3 regions of the Ancylobacter sp. SL191 genome follow, and region 3 is predicted to be linked to each of the others. Evidence: predicted binding sites of a transcription regulator. Region 3 holds the regulator's gene; each other region holds the start of a gene.

Region 1 (4,819 bases), 830 kb from region 3:
CGACGTCACCCTGCCCTTCAAGGTCACCCCGCGCGAGGCCGGCAAGCCGGTCGAGCTGCGGCTCGCGCTCGATTTCGCGGTGTGCGAGAAGATCTGCCAGCCCGCCACCGCCAATGTGACACTCGACGTGCCTGCCTCCGGCGCCGGGGCGCCCTCGCCAACCCTCACCGCCGCCCTCGCCGCCGTTCCGCTCACCGCGACCCTCGGGGCGGGCGCCGCGCCGGCCATCGAGAGCGCGACATTGGAGGGCAGCGGCGAGCAGCGCCGCATCCGCATCCTTGCCCGCGTCGGCGATGCCGGCACGGCCGATCTCTTCGTCGAGGGGCCGGACGACAACTGGGCCCTGCCGCTCCCCGAGCGCAGCGCCGGGCCGGACGGGCGCGCGGTGTTCACCCTGCCGGTCGATGGCGTGCCCTCGGGCGGCGATATCGCGACGACGCTGCTGCGCTTCACCCTCACCGACCGCGCCGGCGCGGTCGAGGTGACGGCCCCGCTTTCCGCTCCCTGATACGGCTTCCCGCGACGCGGGAAATGGCTATTCTACCGTCGCCCGGCCGACCGGCGGCCCGTGCCCGCGGCGGTACGGGCCTGCCGGCTGGCCTGAACGATCCCGCGCATATCCGTCTTCGCGCACGAAAGGAAACACCCATGACGATCAAGGTCGGCGATCAGCTGCCTAGCGCCACCTTCCGCATCGCCACCGCCGACGGGCCGGTGCCGACCTCCACCGAGGAGTTCTTCAAGAACAAGAAGGTCGTGCTCTTCGCGGTGCCCGGCGCCTTCACGCCCACCTGCCACAAGAACCACCTGCCGAGCTTCATCGCCCGCGTGGACGATTTCCTCGCCAAGGGCGTCAGCACCATCGCGGTGACCGCCGTGAACGACCCCTTCGTCATGGAAGCCTGGCAGAAGGCGTCCGGCGCCAGCGACAAGATTGTCTTCCTCTCGGACGGCAACGGTGAATTCGCCAAGGCGCTCGGCCTCGAACTCGACGCCTCGGGCGCGGGCCTCGGCCTGCGCTCCAAGCGCTATTCCATGCTGGTCGATGACGGCGAGGTGCTGATCCTCAATGTCGAGCCGGTGCCGAGCAAGGCCGACACGACCAACGCCGACGTGCTGCTCACGCAGTTCTGATCGCGCCGCCCTGACGCCATCCCGGCCGCGTGCCGGGATGGTTGCGGTGCAGCATCACGCTTACGCGATGATGTCCGGGCAGATCTGGTCCTCAACGAAGCTGATGCGGTCCTTCAGCACCAGCTTGCGCTTCTTGAACCGGGCCAATTGAAGCTGATCGCTGCCAGGCATCTGCTGCAGTGTCGCAATGGCCGCATCGAGATCACGATGCTCCTGCTTAAGGCGCTCGAGGAGAGCCCTCAGCTCGGTTTCCTCATCCGCCGTTATCTGTATCAAACCTTCGACCCGCGACCCGACTCGCTCCGGTCTGCCGAAGCTTGCGGCCGAGTATTGCTGGCCAGGCCAGCCCCTGCAACATCCCCGAACAGGCGACCGCCCATGGTGCGGCGCAGCGCATCGTTTCGTCGACAGATCGCGGCTTGCGTGACACACTCATGACGCTCGTTTCCGAATGACAGGGAGATGCCCATGTCTTTGCAAGCGCATGTCGCGGAACTGGAAAGGCGCCATCAGGCTCTGGAGAAGGAACTGCGTGAAGAAATGACCCGCCCGTCGTCCAACGATGTACGGGTGGCCGATCTGAAACGGCGGAAGCTTCATCTGAAGGATGAAATCTCGCGGCTCAAGGGCGCGACGCTGCATTAAGGCCAAGCCAGTGCCGGTGGCCCCATCCCGATCGAGATGAAGGGCCGCCTTCTGCCGGACGCGAGCATGCCACGCCGCGAAGGTCGAGCAACTTTCGGCGAGAATGCTCCGGGGCCTGCGCTCGCAACCCGAGCGAGCGCGGCCCGTATGGACGGCATGCAGGCCCACCGGACACCCGCCCGCGATCAACGCGAAAGAACTCCGCCGCCGGCCTGACAAGGGCCGGCGGTTCGCGTTTCAGACTCAACCACGGGGACATGACGTAGGGTCGACCAAGGTCGTACGCATTTGAGCGTTCTTGAATACCCGCCCGCGAGCCGTGAAATTGAGGGTAACAGAAGAAAAATCGCCCCTCTGGGAGAACGCCACCATGAGCGCCGCGCCTGCGACCGACCCCGCGCGCCCTCCATCGGGCCGCTACGCCGCCATCCACGCCCGCTCCATCGCCGATCCGCAAGGGTTCTGGCGCGAGGCTGCCGAGGCCATCGACTGGATGGAACCGCCGCGCCGCGTGTTCGATCCCGAAGCCGGGGTCTATGGGCGCTGGTTCGCCGGCGGCATGACCAATGTGTGCCACAACGCGGTCGACCGGCACGTCGCCGCCGGGCGCGGGGCACAGGCGGCGATCCTCTATGACAGCCCGGTGAGCGGCACCCAGCGCACCATCACCTACGTCGACTTGCAGACCGAGGTAGCGACGCTTGCCGGCGTGCTGCGCGCCATGGGTGTGGAGGCCGGCGACCGCGTCGTCATCTACATGCCGATGATCCCGGAAGCCGTGTTCGCCATGCTGGCCTGCGCCCGCATCGGCGCGGTGCATTCCGTCGTGTTCGGCGGCTTCGCGGCGGCGGAGCTGGCGAGCCGCATCGACGATGCCCAGCCGAAGATCGTGCTGTCCGCCTCCTGCGGCATAGAGCCGAGCCGCGTCGTCCATTACAAGCCGCTGCTCGACCTCGCCCTCACCATCGCCACCCACAAGCCGGCGGCCTGCCTGATCTTCCAGCGCCCGCAGGTCGCGGCGAGCCTTGTGCCGGGACGCGATCAGGACTGGGCGACGCGCCGCGACGAGGCCCTCGCGGCGGGGGTGAGCGCCGCCTGCGCGCCGGTGGCGGCGACCGATCCGCTCTACATCCTCTACACCTCCGGCACGACGGGAAAGCCCAAGGGCGTGGTGCGCGACACCGGCGGCTACATGGTGGCGCTGCGCTGGTCGATGGAAGGGCTCTATGGCGTGGCGCCGGGCGAGGTGTTCTGGTCGGCCTCGGATATTGGCTGGGTGGTCGGCCATTCCTACATCGTCTACGCCCCGCTGCTCACCGGCTGCACCACGGTGCTTTATGAGGGCAAGCCGGTCGGCACGCCCGATGCCGGCGCGTTCTGGCGGGTGATCGAGCAGTACAAGGTCGCCGCGCTGTTCACGGCGCCAACCGCGCTGCGCGCCATCAAGAAGGAAGACCCCGAGGGTCTTCTGATGCAGGACTATGACCGTTCCTCGCTGCGCACCCTGTTCCTCGCCGGCGAGCGGGCCGACCCCGACACGGTGGAATGGGCCAAGGCCAGGCTCGGCGTGCCCGTGGTCGATCACTGGTGGCAGACCGAGACCGGCTGGGCCATCGCCGGCAACCCGGTCGGCATCGACCCGCTGGAGGTGACGGTCGGCTCGACCGGCGTGCCGATGCCCGGCTATCAGGTCGACATTCTCGACGAAGGCGGCCATCCCGTCGCCGCCAACCGGATGGGCTCCATCGCCATCAAGCTGCCGCTGCCGCCCGGCTGCCTGCCCACGCTGTGGCGACAGGATGAACGGTTCCGCGAGAGCTACCTCACCGATTATCCCGGCTACTACAAGACGGCGGATGCCGGCTTCTGCGACGATGACGGCCAACTCTTCATCATGGGCCGCACGGACGACATCATCAATGTCGCCGGCCATCGCCTCTCCACCGGCGGCATGGAGGAAGTGCTCGCCGCGCACCCGGATGTCGCCGAATGCGCGGTGATCGGCATTCATGACGAGCTGAAGGGCGAAGTGCCCTGCGGTTTCCTGGTGCTGAAATCCGGCGTCACCCGCTCGCCGGCGCAGATCGAAACGGAGATCGTCGCGCTGGTGCGCGAGCGCATCGGCCCGGTCGCCGCCTTCCGGCTGGCGATCACGGTGAACCGCCTGCCCAAGACGCGTTCCGGCAAGATTCTGCGCGGCACGATGAAAAAGATCGCCGACGCGCAGAGCTGGAACATGCCGGCTACCATCGACGATCCGGCGACGCTGGACGAGATCGCCGCCGTGCTCAGCGCGCGCGGCCTTGCCAAGGTGACAGCGGCGTAGAGAATCTGTTCCGAACGTCATCCCGGCCAAGCGACGCGCAGAGCCGGGATCGCTTCAGAAAGATAGATGACGTCATCCCGGATATGGCCTGCGGCCGTTACGGGATGACGTCATCAGCGGTCGTCGGAGGATCACTCCTCCTCGGCCGCGCTCTTGCGCGAGCCGCCGAGCTTGGCGAACACCGTCTCGAGGTCGATCGGCTCCTCGCGCGGCTTGCGCGACGCGGTGTAGGGCTCGTCGTGAGCGCCAGCGCCGGTGGTGATCTCGGCCGGCAGCAGCGTGGTGCTGTCCTCGACCTGCGCGCCGGCGGGGCGATCCTTGGAGGAGCGCTGAACTTCGATATCGAGGTCGATCTGCGAGCACAGGCCGAGCGTGACCGGGTCCATCGGCGTCAGGTTCTGCGCATTCCAGTGGGTGCGCTCCTTGATCGCTTCGATCGTGGTCTTGGTCGTGCCCACGAGGCGCATGATCTGCGCGTCCTTGAGCTCGGCGTGGTTGCGCAGCAGCCAGAGGATCGCGTTCGGGCGATCCTGACGCTTCGACACCGGCGTATAACGCGGGCCGCGGCGGCGCTTGGGCTCCGGCAGGCGGACCTTGGATTCCTGAAGCTTCAGCCGGTAGTTCGGGTTCTTCTCGGCCTTCTCGATTTCCTCGCGGGCGAGCTGCCCGGTGTTCACCGGGTCGAGCCCCTTGATGCCCTGCGCGACCTCGCCG
Region 2 (4,819 bases), 1.7 Mb from region 3:
GCCAGCAGCGTGGCGTCCGGCCGGATGATGGCTTCCCCCTCCGCTGTCGCGAGGCGCAAACCGCCGGCCTCGTCCCAGCCCTTCCAGAGTTGGCGGGGGGCAAGGCGCACGCCGAGGGCGTCCAGCCGGCGCAGCCAGGCGCGCAGCAAGGGCGAGGCCTTGAAGCTCGCGGGGAACAGCCGGCCGCTCGAGCCGATGAAGGTCGGCTCGCCCAGCCCCTCGACCCAGGCCTGAAGCCGGGCCGGCGGGAACGCATCCAGCAGAGGCGCGAGCCAATCGGCCGCCGCGCCATAGCGGCCGATGAAAGCGGCGCGCGGTTCGGAGTGGGTGAGGTTCAGCCCGCCCCGCCCGGCGATGAGGAATTTACGCGCGGGCGAGGGCATGCGCTCATGGATCGTCACCACGCAGCCGGCCTGTGCCAGCATTTCGGCGGCGATCAGCCCGGCCGGACCGGCGCCGATGATCGCCACCTGCGGCGGGGCGGAATTCCGTGAGTCGGATGAGGGGTTTGCGCTCACCGGCTCACATTCCGATTCCGGGTGAAGTCGGCGGCAAATGACGTGTGCGCCCAAGGCCCTGCCCGCCGCCCATGCCGCCCTGATTCAGGCTCGCCCTGAGGGCCTGAAGAACTGATTCAACAGGCTCGCAGGTTGATTCAGATGGCCGGCTCAAGCCCATGACAATCAACCGATTTCGGGCATGGCGACATCGCTGACGCGCAGATTGACCTGCGTGCGCCCCTGCCAGCTATCGAGTTCCAGCATGCCGGCGACATGGATGTTCTGGCCGCGCGCGGCGAGCAGGCTCTGGCCGAGCGGCGTGTTCACGGCACGAAAGGCGACGCCGGACAGGATGGTGCCGTCCGAGCTGCGCAGCCGCACCCGCACCTGATCGGCGCTGCCGGCCTCGGCATAGACGAGGCGATGGGCGGGAAAGGCGAAGATCGGCTGCGGGTTGCCGGCGCCATAGGGCCCGGCACGCTCGATCAGTTCGATCAGTTCTGGCGTCGCGCCAGCGGCGGAGAGCGCGCCGTCGATCACCGTCTCATCGACCGCCCGCGCTTCCTCCACCGCGCCGGAGAGCGCCTCGTCGAGATAGGCGCGCAGATCCCCCAACCGCTCACGGGCGATGGTGAGGCCGGCCGCCATGGCGTGCCCGCCGCCCTTCACCAACAGACCCCGATCCACCGCGCCGCGCACGGCGCGGCCGACATCGACGCCGGGGATGGAACGGGCCGAGCCGGACCCCATGGCGCCGGTAAAGGCGATGGCGAAGGCGGGACGGCCAAACTTCTCCTTCAGCCGGGCGGCCACCAGCCCGACCACGCCGGGATGCCAGCCCTCGCCGGAAGAGAGGATAACCGTGCCCTCCCCGGCAAGGCCGAGCGAGGCTTCCGCTTCGGCCTCGGCCTGCGCGACGATGGCGCGCTCCACCTGCTGGCGCTCGGTATTCAGCCGGTCGAGTTCGGCGGCGATCACCGCCGCCTCGATGGGATCGCGGGTGAGCAGCAGCCGCGTGCCGAGCGCGGCGTCGCCAATGCGCCCGCCGGCATTGATGCGCGGTCCCAGCAGGAAACCGAGATGCCACGCCTTGGGCGGGCCGGAAAGGCGGGCGGCATCCATCAGCGCCGTCAGCCCCGGCCGTAGCCGCTGGCGCAGCACAATCAGCCCCTTGGTGACGAAGGCGCGGTTGAGGCCGGTGAGCGGCACCACATCCGCCACCGTGCCGAGCGCGACGATGTCGAGAAAGGACAGGAGGTCCGGCGCCGGCCGGGCATCGGTCCAGAAGCCGCGCCGGCGCAGCTCGCGCACCAGACCAACGGCGGTGATGAAGACAATGCCGACGGCGCAGAGATGGCCGAGGCCGGACAGGTCATCCGCGCGGTTCGGGTTCACCAGCGCGGTGACCTCCGGCAGGCTCTCGCCGGCCTGGTGATGGTCGATCACCACCACGTCCAGCCCCAGCTCGCGGGCGCGGGCGAAGGGCTCGAAGCTCATCGTGCCGCAATCGACGGTGACGAGCAGCCGCGCGCCATTGGCCGCCAGCGCCTCGATGGCCGGGATATTCGGCCCGTAACCCTCGAAGATGCGGTCGGGAATGTGGAAGGCGGGGTCGAGCCCGCCGGCACGCAGCACCTCGACCAGCAGCGCGGTGGAGGTGGCGCCGTCCACGTCATAATCGCCGAACACCGCGACCGCCTCGCCCTTCTCCACCGCATCGGCGAGGCGGGCGACGGCGGGGGCCATGTCGGTCAGCGTGTCCGGGTCCGGCAGCAGGCGGCGCACCGTCGGATCGAGATAGGCCTCGACCTCCTCGATGGCGACGCCGCGCCCGGCCAGCACGCGGGCGAGAATTTCCGGCACGCCCTGGCGCTGGACGATGGCCATCGTCGTCTGTGCGCCGCGCGCGTCCAGCCGCTCGCGCCAGAAGCGGCCCAGCGCGGAATGCTTCACACCGAGAAAGGCACGCGGCGCCGGCGCCGCGGTCGGGAGGGTCAGACTCATGCGCGGAGGATAAGCCCTAACTTGGCGGGCGCGTCGAGAGGCGGCGCGCCTCTCAGGCGCGGACGGCGGGAAATGGTCATGAACATGTCGTGCGCCTGTTGCCGCAACGACATGGGCGAGCCTCAGGAAAGGCGCCTCGGCTCACCCGATCCCCACGACAGGAGACCAACCATGTCGCTGCGTTCCTCGCTGCTCGCCGGCGCCGCCGTCGCGCTGCTGATGCTGGGCACGCCCGCCCGCGCCGACCAGACCTTCCCGGCGACGCTCGCCGGCCACGCCGTGCTGCCGGCGCAGACCTTCATCGAGATGCCCGCCGACGCGCCCGAAGATCTCAAGACCTCCGGCAAATTCACGACCGGCGCGCGCGTGGAAGCCATCGGCTCGGTGATGGGCAAGTCGGCGGGCCGCCCGACGGGAGTCGCCGTGCCGTTCAAGGGCCAGCCGGTCCAGGGCCATTCCGGCATCAAGGTGATGCCGGACGGCTCGTTCTGGATCATCACCGACAACGGCTTTGGCTCGAAGGCCAACAGCCCGGATTCGGCGCTGTTCCTGCGCCATTACAAGGTCGACTGGTCGACGGGGGCGTTCCAACCGGTCGAGACCATCTTCCTCACCGATCCCGACAAGAAGGTGCCGTTCCGCATCGTCCATGAGGGTACGGACAAGCGTTACCTGACCGGCGCTGACTTCGACATCGAGAGCTTCCAGATCATCGGCGACGATCTGTGGATCGGCGAGGAATTCGGCCCCTTCCTCATCAAGGCCGACCTGACCGGCAAGGTGAAGCAGGTGTTCGAGACGGTGGCCGGCGAGACGCCGGTGCGCTCGCCCGACAGCCCCTCCGTCACCTCCCCCGCCGCGCCGAACGCGCCGGCGACCTTCAACGCCCGCCGCTCCAAGGGCTATGAGGGCATGGCCGCCTCCAAGGACGGCAAGTTCCTCTACGCCCTGCTCGAAGGCCCGCTCTGGGACGCTTCGACGAAGGACTGGCAGAAGACCGCCGACGGCAAGGAATTCCTGCCGATCCTCGAATTCGATGTGGCCAACGGCAAGTGGACCGGGCGCATGTGGCAGTACGTTCTCGAGCAGAACGGCCATGCCATCGGCGACTTCAACATGATCGACGGCACGACCGGCCTGATCATCGAGCGCGACAATGGCGAGGGCACCAAGGACAAGGCCTGCGCCGAGGGCACCAAGGGCCCGGACTGCTTCCACGACCTCGCCAAGTTCAAGCGCATCTACAAGATCGAGCTGACCGACGCCAATGCCGGCCAGCCGGTGCGCAAGATCGGTCATATCGACCTGATGAACATCGCCGATCCCGACAAGAAGGCCCGCAAGGCGCTGAATGACGGCGTGCTGACCTTCCCGTTCTTCACCATCGAGGACGTGGATGTGGTCGACGCCACGCATATCGTGGTCGGCAACGACAACAACCTGCCCTTCTCCTCCTCGCGCGATCCCGCGAAGGCGGACGACAACGAGCTGATCCTGCTCGAGGTCGGCGATTTCCTGAAGGCCAAGTGAAGCGCGAGAACAGGAGCCGGGGCGGCCACGCCCCGGCTGTCACGCCGTGTCGGGCAACGTGGTGGGCGCGGAGGGCTTGCGCAGGATGAGCGCGACGCCGATCACCATCACCAGTGCGCCGATGAGCTTCACCAGCGAGGGCGCGTCGCCGATCAGCACGATGCCGAACAGCACGGTGAGCAGCGGGTTGAGCATCGAATAGGGCACCACCGCGTTCACCGAATGGCGCTGCAGCAGCCAGTACCAGATGCCGTAGCCGATGATCGACGAGGCGATGGCACTGTAGATCACGGCCATCCAGCCATGGATTCCCGCCGTCGCCACCATGCCCCAACGGTCCGCCTCGAACAGCCATGACGCAAGGAACAGCTGTGGCACGGAGAACAGCGAGGACCACCCCATCATGGTCATGGGCGAGACGCTGGACATGTGGTTGACGATGAGATTGGTCACCGCCCAGCCGGTGGCGCTGGCAACCAGCAGGGCGAGACCGAGCGGGCTCGGCCAGGTCGGCCCGGCGGCGATGATGAGAATGCCGGCGAGCGAGATCGCCAGCCCGGCGGTGCGCAGCCGTCCCAGCGGCTCCTTCAGCATCAGGCACGCCAGCACCGTAGCGATCGGTCCGCCGAGCTGGATGATGACCGCGCTCGTGCCGGCCTCCGCATGCTCCAGCGCCGCGAACAGCAGGCCGAAATGCACCGTGCCGAAGGTGAAGGACACCAGCAGAATGCCCGGAAGCTGCGCACGGGTGATGCGGGTGAACGGGACCAGCAGCGCCGACACCA
Region 3 (4,819 bases):
GTCCCGTGCGCGGGCGATGCAGGCCAGCGAGGTGACGATGACCAGCGCCGCGAACACGCCGGGCGGGAAGATATAGCGTGCATCCCCGGCCGGCGCGGCGACGAAGAGCAGCCCCAGAAAACCGAGCGTGCCGGCATAGAGCACCAGCGGCAGCAGAGCGCCCCGCCGGTCGATCCACAGCGCCGGAAGCAGGAAGAAGGCGGCAAGGCCGACCAGGACATAGCCGCGCCGCCAGGGTGCGTTGGCGCCTTCGACGATCATCTGGATCAGGCGGGCCGCTCGTTCGGGAAAGGCGAGGGTGAAGCCGTAGGGGTTGTCGTCGATGCCGCCATGAGTCGGGTAATAGGTGGCAGGGGTGTTCAGGCCCATTTGCTGCTCGAACACCGCAAGGCGGGTGGCGAGATAGCAGCCGGGATGCGCGACCAGAATTTCCCGCCAGCGCTGCTCGATAGCGGGTACGCGGCGCCACATATAGCGGGGCCCGAGGCGCTCATTCCACAGCGGCGTGTCGAAGGTCAGGTTGATATGGCGGGGATTGTGCAGCGCCCGCAGCTCCTCCACCGTGAACGGGTCGCCGGGGGTGATGACATCGGTCAGCAGGGACTGCCCGGCGCAGATCGAGGTGCCGGCGATGTCCCACAGCTGGATGTTCGTCATCATCGGCCCGACCGACGGTAGCCGCTGCAGGTCCGGCAGGCGCCAGAGCGTGCTCGCATAGGCAAGAGCCAGCGTCACCACGATGCCAAGACCGGCCGCCACGCGTTGCCGCCCGGTCGAGGCGGCACCGGCGGGCTTCCACACGACCAGCAGCATGAAGGGCAGCACCAGCGGCAGCGCGTTGTAGCGCAGCGCGATGGAGGCGGTGAGGCAGGCGAACAGAGCGACGAATTTCGCCCAGGAGAAGCGGCGCGTGCCGGACAGCCACAGGGCGACCGCCATCACCGCGAAGGTGCCGACGGTCACGTCCTTCCACAGCACGATCAGGGCGCCGATCAGCGTGGGAAACACGACGAACAGGCCGAGGAACACCGCCATGAGCGGGACCGACACCCTGGCCGATGGGGCGAGATGGCGGATGATGAGGTTGGCCGAGAGGAACAGGGCAAAGGACTGGAAGAGCAGCAGACCGCCGGGATTGCCCGGCAGGTGCCGGAAGAGGAAGAACAGATAGTCATGCACGGGCGGCCAGAGCGCCGTCTCCACCCCCTCGATGGACTGGCGGTAGGCATAGAGGCTGTCGAACGACATCAGCCCCGGCCAGACGGTGAAGGCGATAAAGGCGGTGGCGAGGCCGGCCATCAGGAAGGCGGCGAGGAGGTCGGCGCGCCGGGCGTCGCCTGCGTCTGCCTGCGGCAGATGCGCGTTCTCGGGCGCTGACATTGACGTAACCATCCGCTCTCCATCGGGAGGGCCGCGCCGGCAGGGAGCGAATGAAACGCGCACCGTCGCGGAAGGCGGATGATGTTCCATATCCGGCGACGGGAGGCAACGCGGCAGGAGCGCGGTAGGGGGGCCGGCACGCGGGCTTCGCGCGCCCACGAAAAAGCCGCCGGCCCTCGCGGGGCGGCGGCTTGTCATTTAGGTTCCCGCCCTAATGGGCGCGGGCGAACATTTCGTTGCGCCGCCTCGCGCTAATGGGCGCGGGCGAACATCTCGTTGAACGAGTAGCCCGAGCCGCGCACGGTGCGGATGGGGTCCGGCTGGCGCGGGCGGTTGAGCGCTTTGCGCAGGCGGCCGACATGCACGTCGACGGTGCGCTCGTCGATATAGACGTCCTGGCCCCACACGCCGTCGAGCAGCTGCTCGCGCGAATAGACCCGGCCGGGCGACTGCATGAGGAATTCGAGCAGCCGGAATTCAGTCGGGCCGAGATGCAGCTCGCGCCCGGCGCGGTGGACGCGCTTTGTCTCGCGGTCGAGTTCGATGTCGCCGGCGCGCAAGAGCGTCGAGACATGCTCGGGCTTGGCCCGGCGCAGCAGCGCCCGCACGCGGGCGACGAGCTCCGGCACCGAGAAGGGCTTGACCACATAGTCGTCGGCGCCGGTGGCGAGGCCGCGCACGCGCTCAGTCTCCTCGCCACGGGCCGTGAGCATGAGAACGGGCATGCGCTCGGTCTCCGGCCGGGCCCGCAGGCGCCGGCACAGCTCGATGCCGGAGAGGCCGGGCAGCATCCAGTCGAGGATCAGGAGGTCCGGCACGCTCTCGCGCAGCCGGGTCTCCGCCTCGTCGCCGCGCCCGACGCTGTCGACGGCATAGCCTTCGGATTCGAGATTGTAGCGCAGCAGGAGGGTGAGGGGCTCCTCATCCTCCACGATCAGAATATTGGTGGCCATGGCGTCATCCCCGGTCGTCGGTCACGCCGGCTCAGGCCGGGAAGGGCAGCGAGGTGAGGCTGCTGGTATCCTGCTTCGGCCGCTCGTCGGTGAGCTGCTGACCGGTGGCGAGATAGTTCACGGTCTCGGCGATGTTGGTGGCGTGGTCGCCGATGCGCTCGATGTTCTTGGCGCAGAACAGCAGATGCGTGCACAGCGAGATGTTGCGCGGATCCTCCATCATATAGGTCAGGAGTTCGCGGAACAGCGAGGTGTAGAGGACGTCGATGTCGCCATCGCGGCGCCAGACTTCCAGCGCGCGGTCATTGTCGCGGCTGGCATAGGAGTCCAGCACCATCTTGAGCTGCTCCAGCACCATGCCGGACATGTGCTCGACGCCGCGCACCAGCTTCTGCGGGTGGAACTCGCCGGTCAGCGCCAGCACGCGCTTGGCGGTGTTCTTGGCGAGGTCGCCGATGCGCTCGAGGTCGTTGGCGATGCGCATGGCGGCCACGATCTCGCGCAGATCGCCGGCCAGAGGCTGGCGGCGGGCGATGGTGAGGATGGCCTTTTCCTCGATCTCGCGCTGGAGCAGGTCGACCGGGCCGTCGAGCACGATCACCTTCTGGGCGAGCTCGGTGTCGCGCTTGACCAGCGCCTCGACCGAATCCGCGACGAGGCGCTCGGCCTGACCGCCCATCTCCACCACGCGGCGGCTGAGCTCCTTGAGGTCGGCGTCGAAGGACGAAACGATATGTTCGGTCATGGGAGGCTCCTCTGCCGGCTCAGCCGAAGCGGCCGGTGATGTAGTCGCGGGTGCGGGCCTCGCGCGGATTGGTGAAGATCTCGTTCGACGCGGCGACCTCGATCAGTTCGCCGAGATAGAAGAAGGAGGTGATGTCGGCGCAGCGCGCCGCCTGCTGCATGTTGTGCGTCACGATGACGATGGTGAATTCCTGCTTCAGCTCGTCGATCAGATCCTCGATCTTCGAGGTCGAGATCGGGTCGAGCGCCGAGGTGGGCTCGTCGAGCAGGATCACTTCCGGGCGCACGGCGATGGTGCGGGCGATGCACAGGCGCTGCTGCTGGCCGCCGGACATGCCGAGCGCCGAGGTGTGGAGACGGTCCTTGGTCTCCTCCCAGATCGCCGCCTTGCGCAGGCACCACTCCACGCGCTCGTCCATCTGCGCCTTGGAGAGCTTCTCGTGCAGCTTCACGCCGAAGGCGATGTTGTCATAGATCGACATCGGGAAGGGCGTCGGCTTCTGGAACACCATGCCGATGCGCGAGCGCACCACGGTGGAGTCCAGATCCTTGGAGAGCAGGTCGACGCCGTCGAACAGGATCTTCCCTTCCGCGCGCTGGCCCGGATAGAGCTGGTACATGCGGTTGAAGATGCGCAGCAGCGTGGACTTACCGCAGCCCGAGGGTCCGATCATCGCGGTAACGCGCTTCTCGGGGATCTCGAAATTGATGTTCTTCAGGGCGTGGTTGTCGCCATAGAAGAAGTTCAGCCCCTCGACCTTGAGCTTGGGCTCGGCGGACGGCGCGGTGGCGCGGTTCACGGCGGAGGCGATGTCGATCGACGTTTCAGCAGCGAAATTCATGGTCCGTCTCACTTCATCTTCGCCAGGACGAGGCGGGAAAGAATGTTCAGGGTCAGCACCCCGACGGTGATGATGAGCGCGCCGGCCCAGGCCAGGGCGACCCAGTCCTCGAAGGGGCTGGCGGCGTATTGATAAATGGCGATCGGCAGAGACGCCATGGGCACGCTGAGGTCCAGCGACCAGCCATTATTGCCGAGCGAGGTGAACAGCAGAGGCGCGGTCTCGCCGGCGGCGCGGGCCACGGCCAGCAGGATGCCGGTAACGATGCCGGCGCGGGCCGCCCGCCAGGTGACCAGGGTGACCACCTTCCACGCCGGCGCGCCGAGCGCGAAGGCCGCCTCGCGCAGGCCGATCGGCACCAGGTTCAGCATGTCTTCGGTGGTGCGCACGACCACCGGGATGATGATGATCGCCAGCGCGAAGGAGCCTGCCCAGCCGGAGAAGCCGCCGATCGGCACGACCATGAGCTGGTAGACGAACAGGCCGATCAGGATCGAGGGCGCCGAGAGCAGCACGTCGTTCACGAAGCGCACGGCATTGCCGATCTGCGTGTTCTTGCCGTGCTCGGCGAGGAAGGTGCCGCACATCAGGCCGATCGGCGTGCCGATGACAAGGGCGACACCGATCTGGATCAGCGAGCCGACAATGGCGTTGAGCAGGCCGCCGCCCGCGCCCGGAGGCGCGGTGATCTTGGTAAACACATGCGGGCCGAGGGCCGGCAGGCCCCGCGCCACCAGGGTCCAGAGGATCCAGGCGAGGAGGACAAGCGAGAGCGCGGCGAAGCCGGTGGAAATGACCTTGACGGTGTAGTCGGTGGCGCGGCGACGGGCGAGCGATGACATGTACTTTCCTCAGCCCTTGAGCTTCGAGCGGACCAGCAGCCGCGAGAGCGCCAGCACG

What was found. The regulator PhoB, encoded in region 3, activates phosphate uptake and scavenging genes when phosphate is short. The targets are predictions, from matches to a motif close to TGTCATNNANCTGTCAT.
Region 1: OU996_RS07665 (YdcH family protein) is a predicted target of PhoB. The motif match lies at 1,558-1,574, and genes of this name have one in related genera.
Region 2: OU996_RS17680 (esterase-like activity of phytase family protein) is a predicted target of PhoB. The motif match lies at 2,590-2,606, and genes of this name have one in related genera.

The regions. Positions count from the first base shown of each region.
Region 1 is NZ_CP113056.1:1,694,741-1,699,559, reverse strand. Features, by position in the region: gene OU996_RS07680 (protein-disulfide reductase DsbD domain-containing protein) at 1-508, shown strand, start outside; gene OU996_RS07675 (peroxiredoxin) at 649-1,134, shown strand; gene OU996_RS07670 (YdcH family protein) at 1,195-1,401, opposite strand; gene OU996_RS07665 (YdcH family protein) at 1,603-1,779, shown strand; gene OU996_RS07660 (propionyl-CoA synthetase) at 2,150-4,105, shown strand; gene OU996_RS07655 (DUF1013 domain-containing protein) at 4,237-4,819, opposite strand, start outside.
Region 2 is NZ_CP113056.1:3,855,223-3,860,041, forward strand. Features, by position in the region: gene OU996_RS17670 (NAD(P)/FAD-dependent oxidoreductase) at 1-518, opposite strand, end outside; gene recJ (single-stranded-DNA-specific exonuclease RecJ) at 684-2,504, opposite strand; gene OU996_RS17680 (esterase-like activity of phytase family protein) at 2,724-4,034, shown strand; gene OU996_RS17685 (DMT family transporter) at 4,074-4,819, opposite strand, start outside.
Region 3 is NZ_CP113056.1:868,597-873,415, reverse strand. Features, by position in the region: gene OU996_RS03895 (hypothetical protein) at 1-1,380, opposite strand, end outside; gene phoB (phosphate regulon transcriptional regulator PhoB) at 1,632-2,333, opposite strand; gene phoU (phosphate signaling complex protein PhoU) at 2,365-3,078, opposite strand; gene pstB (phosphate ABC transporter ATP-binding protein PstB) at 3,098-3,919, opposite strand; gene pstA (phosphate ABC transporter permease PstA) at 3,928-4,761, opposite strand; gene pstC (phosphate ABC transporter permease subunit PstC) at 4,771-4,819, opposite strand, start outside.